2 regions of the Streptomyces sp. Xyl84 genome follow, and region 2 is predicted to be linked to the other one. Evidence: riboswitches for the same ligand, from Rfam matches in the RefSeq annotation. Region 2 holds a riboswitch; the other holds the start of a gene.

Region 1 (2,190 bases), 2.4 Mb from region 2:
TGCGCTCCGCGCCCGACGGCACCGGCGCGGCGATGCTCGCCATCAGCGGCTCGGTCGACACGCCGAACACCGGGCCCGCGCTGGACGACCTGTTCACCGTGCTGCGCAAGCTGGCCGCCGAGGGCCTCACCGAGGCCGAGCGGGACGTCGCCGTGCAGAACCTCGTCGGTGTGGCGCCGCTCAAGTACGAGACGGCCGCCGCCGTGGCGAGCACGCTGGCCGACCAGGTCGAGCAGCACCTGCCCGACGACTACCAGGCGACGCTCTATCAGCAGCTCGCCCAGACCGGCACGGTGGAGGCCACCGCGGCGGTCGTCAGCGCCTTCCCGGTGGACCGGCTGGTGACGGTGCTCGTCGGGGACGCGGCGCAGATCAAGGAGCCCGTCGAGGCGCTCGGCATCGGCCCGGTGACCGTCGTCGCCGCCGAGTAACGCGCCGCCCGGCACGCGCGCGTGGGGCCCTGGTGACGGACGCGTCACCAGGGCTCTGGGATGTCCGGATTGGGGGAGTGGCTGCCCTTCTGCCCTGTGGCCTGCGCTACAAAAACCCGGATCCGTTTGGGATCGGAAAGCGGGCCCGTCTAGCGTCGGTCCGGCTGTTCGTCGGGCAGTGCGCCGCACCCGCGGCACCGGACAGCCATCGCCGAGTCCCCGTACGGCGCGAGCCAGGGGAGCCGGGGACCCACTCAGTCCCTGGGGTGAATCGGGCGCCGCGCACGCGCGGGGCCCGTAGGAGACCTTCCTGCTCCGAACCCGTCAGCTAACCCGGTAGGCGAGAGGGAAGGAAAGGACCAGCCACCACATGGCGTTCACGCGCGCCACCGGGAAGCACCGCCGTCCCGGCCGGGTGCAGCGCACCACCGCCCGCGCGGCGGGTGTCGCGGCCCTCACCACCACCGGCGTCATCGGCACCCTCGCCGCCTCCCCGGCCCTGGCCGCCGAGACCCCGGCCCCCGCGGACACCGGCCTCACCCCGGTCGTCAGCCTCGGCGACACCGTCGCCGAGCGGGTCGACGCCCAGGCCGCCGCCCAGCTGGAGGCGGCCCGGCACAAGCAGGCCGAGGAGGCCGCGCGCAAGCGGGCCGCCGAGCAGGCGAAGAAGGCGCGCGAGGCCAAGGAGCGGGCCGCCCGCGAGGCCGAGCGCAAGCGCCTCAACACCTTCGTGCCGCCGATCACCGGCTCGTACGTCTCCACCGGCTACAAGACCGGCGGCTCCCTGTGGTCCTCCGGCTCGCACACCGGCATCGACTTCCACGCCGCGAGCGGCACCGCGGTGCACGCGGTCGGCGTCGGCACCGTCGTGCAGACCGGCTGGGGCGGGGCGTACGGCAACCAGGTCGTGATCAGGATGGCCGACGGCATGTACACCCAGTACGGGCACCTGTCGTCCATCGACGTCTCGGTGGGCCAGCAGGTCACGCCGGGGCAGCAGATCGGCCTGTCCGGCGCCACCGGGAACGTCACCGGCCCGCACCTGCACTTCGAGGCGCGCACCACCCCCGACTACGGCTCGGACGTCGACCCGATCGCCTACCTGCGCAAGCACGGCGTGAACGTCTGACGGCGGCACCTGCGAGGGCGTGCCCGTCCGACGGCCCGTACCTCCGAACACGTGGACGCTGATCACGCGGACATCTGAACGACACCGAAAGCCCCGGCCGCCCGGCCGGGGTTTTCGGTATTCCCAGGCTCCGCGTTGACCAAAAAATAACCCCGGATTCCGTCGTGCGGTCGGAAATTCCCGCGCATTGTCATAGAGTCGCGGAACACGCGTTCGTCGCGGAGTCGCACGGGATCAATGCGGAGGTCGGTCATGCGCGTTCCGGCGCACTCGGTGTGCACGGCGATCCGGGACGACATCGTCGCCGGCGTCCACGAGCGCGGCGCCCGGCTCGCCGAGGAGGTCCTCGCCCGACGCTACGGCGTCTCGCGCGTGCCCGTGCGCGAGGCCCTGCGCACGCTGGAGGCCGAGGGTTTCGTCGTGACCCGCCGGCACGCCGGCGCGTGTGTCGCCGAGCCCACCGGGCAGGAGGCCGCCGACCTGCTGGAGATGCGCCTCCTGCTGGAGCCGCTGGGCGCGGCGCGGGCCGCCCAGCGGCGCACCGAGGCCCATCTGAAGGTGCTGCGCGGCCTGGTCAGGCTGGGGCGGGAGCGGGCGGGCAGCGGCGGCGAGGAACTGCGGTCGCTGGCG
Region 2 (2,190 bases):
CCTCGACCTCGACCGTGGGGTTGCCTCGGGAGTCCAGGATTTCCCGGGCTACGACGACGTCGATGGACGGCACGAGCATCTCCTTCGTGGATGTGACGCTGAAAGTGCGGGGCGGTCTGCCTTGCGGCTGTGCCTTGCGACTAGAGCCTAACCGTCCCGGGCCGCCGACCGATCGACCGACCGTCCCGTGGACAGGGTGACGGTACACATTGTTCCAGCACGGAACAAAGGGCGAAGGGGCGGGGACGCGAACGGGAAGTGAAAAAGCCCCGCCCCGGTGCGTACGGGGGAACACGCACCGGGGCGGGGAGCCCGTGGGGACGGGGGCGGCCCCACGCGGCCTCCGTCGTGGAGGCCGCGCCTGGGGAGGGCCTGGGGCCGGGCTAGGCCCTGTCACTTCAGGTGGAGCTGCTGGCCCGGGTAGATGAGGTCGGCGTCGTCGACGATGTCCTTGTTCAGCTGGAACAGCTTCTCCCAGCCGCCGCGCACGCCGTGCTCGGTGGCGATGGAGCTGAGGGTGTCGCCGGCGGCCACCTTGTACTCGCCGTCGCCCTTCTTGACCTTCTTGCCGGTCGGGGTGGTGACGGTCTTCTTCGGGGCCGGACGCGTCGCGGAGCGGTCGGCGGCCCGCTGCTCGGTCGAACGGGTCGAGGTGCTGCTCTTGGAGCTGCTGGAGCTGCTGCTCGACGAGGACGACGAGGAGGAGGAAGAAGAGGAGGAGGACGAGGAAGAGGACGACGAGGAGCTGCTGCCGCCGCTGGAGGAGGCGCCGGACAGGCCCTTGCCGCAGACCGGCCAGGCACCCTTGCCCTGACCCGCGAGCACCTTCTCGGCGACGGCTATCTGCTGCGACTTGCTCGCCAGGTCGGCGCGCGAGGCGTAGGCGGTGCCGCCGTACGCGGCCCAGGTGGAGTTGGTGAACTGCAGGCCGCCGTAGAAGCCGTTGCCGGTGTTGATGGACCAGTTGCCACCGGACTCGCACTGGGCGACCGCGTCCCACTCGGAGGTGGTGGCGGCGGAGGCGTTGCCGGCCGCCATCAGCGGGCCGGCGACGGCGACACCGGCGACACCGGCGAGTGCGATGGCGCGGGTGGCCTTGGACGGACGACGATGCTTGCCCTTGCCGGAAAACAGCATGGAAGGATCCCCTCACCGACGCCTGCGAGGTGAGCTGTCGGGTTCGGGCCGGTTGAGTTGCCCGGCCGTGCCTTTGGGGAGGCACGGCTTCACCCCCAGCCGCTCCGGTCGTCTGACCGGCGCGGCAACTTACCTTGGGTCCCCCGCTCCTGCCTTCGGCGCTCGAAGCGACGACTGTTCCCGTACGGCCGCTGGCAGGATTCGGCGTTGCGGCAGCCGGGGCTCGCGGTGGCGAGCGGTCATGACCGTAGACAGGTGATCGGCCGGATTTCAAAGACGATCAGGGCTTCTGAGACTCATCCCACACTTTCACCGAATGGGACATTCGACGCGAAGCGTGACGTGAACTCCGCCTAGTTTCGGGCGTTTTCAGCGGGGACATCCAGGCTCTGACCGGCGACGATGTGGTCGGGGTCGGCGCCGATGGAGCCCTTGTTCGCGTCGTACAGCGCGTGCCATCCGCCGTGGACGTCAAGGGAGTCGGCGATGGACGTGAGGGAGTCGCCGGTGCGGACGGTGTAGGAGGCGGCGGACGAGGCGTGGACGGCGCCGCCCTCACGCGAGGCGTGCCGGCCGCCCGTCGCGCCCGTACGACCCTCGGCGGCCCCTTCGTCGGCGCTGCCGCCGCGGTGGCGGCCGCCACCGAGCGCACCGGTGTCGACGAGGGCCGAAGAGCCGACGCTCTGACCGTAGTTGTCCAAGTCGCCGGAGTCGCCCCCGTCGCCGGCGCCGTCCGCCCACGGGGTGGCGTCGGACGCGTCCGGGCCGTGAGAGGTGCCGGACTTGGGCGGGTTGCCCGTCTTCGTGGGCGAAGAGGGCGAAGTGGAGGGCTTCGTGGAGGAGTCGCCCGGTGTGCCGGTCCCGTGGGCGGAGCCGGCCCCCTTGGGGGTGTCCGCCGAAGAGCCGGACGAACCGGACGAGTCGCCCGTACCGCTCTGCGTGTCGTCGGGCAGACCGGGGTCGTTCACGCCGGACGGCCCCGAACCGCCCGTCCCGCTCCGCCCCTCGGAGTCGTCGGCACCGTCGGCGGAACCGGACGATCCGGAGGAGTGC

The links. A riboswitch is a leader RNA that binds a small molecule or an ion and turns the genes downstream of it on or off. The one in region 2 is predicted to bind cyclic di-AMP.
Region 1: linked by a shared signal. The riboswitch ahead of AC6I72_RS07900 (M23 family metallopeptidase) and the one ahead of AC6I72_RS18715 (transglycosylase family protein) in region 2 are both predicted to bind cyclic di-AMP.

The regions. Positions count from the first base shown of each region.
Region 1 is NZ_AP029182.1:1,850,841-1,853,030, reverse strand. It holds gene AC6I72_RS07905 (M16 family metallopeptidase) at 1-431, shown strand, start outside; cyclic di-AMP (ydaO/yuaA leader) riboswitch at 631-789, shown strand; gene AC6I72_RS07900 (M23 family metallopeptidase) at 802-1,560, shown strand; gene AC6I72_RS07895 (GntR family transcriptional regulator) at 1,813-2,190, shown strand, end outside.
Region 2 is NZ_AP029182.1:4,293,878-4,296,067, reverse strand. It holds gene eno (phosphopyruvate hydratase) at 1-79, opposite strand, end outside; gene AC6I72_RS18715 (transglycosylase family protein) at 394-1,137, opposite strand; cyclic di-AMP (ydaO/yuaA leader) riboswitch at 1,142-1,308, opposite strand; gene AC6I72_RS18710 (transglycosylase family protein) at 1,491-2,190, opposite strand, start outside.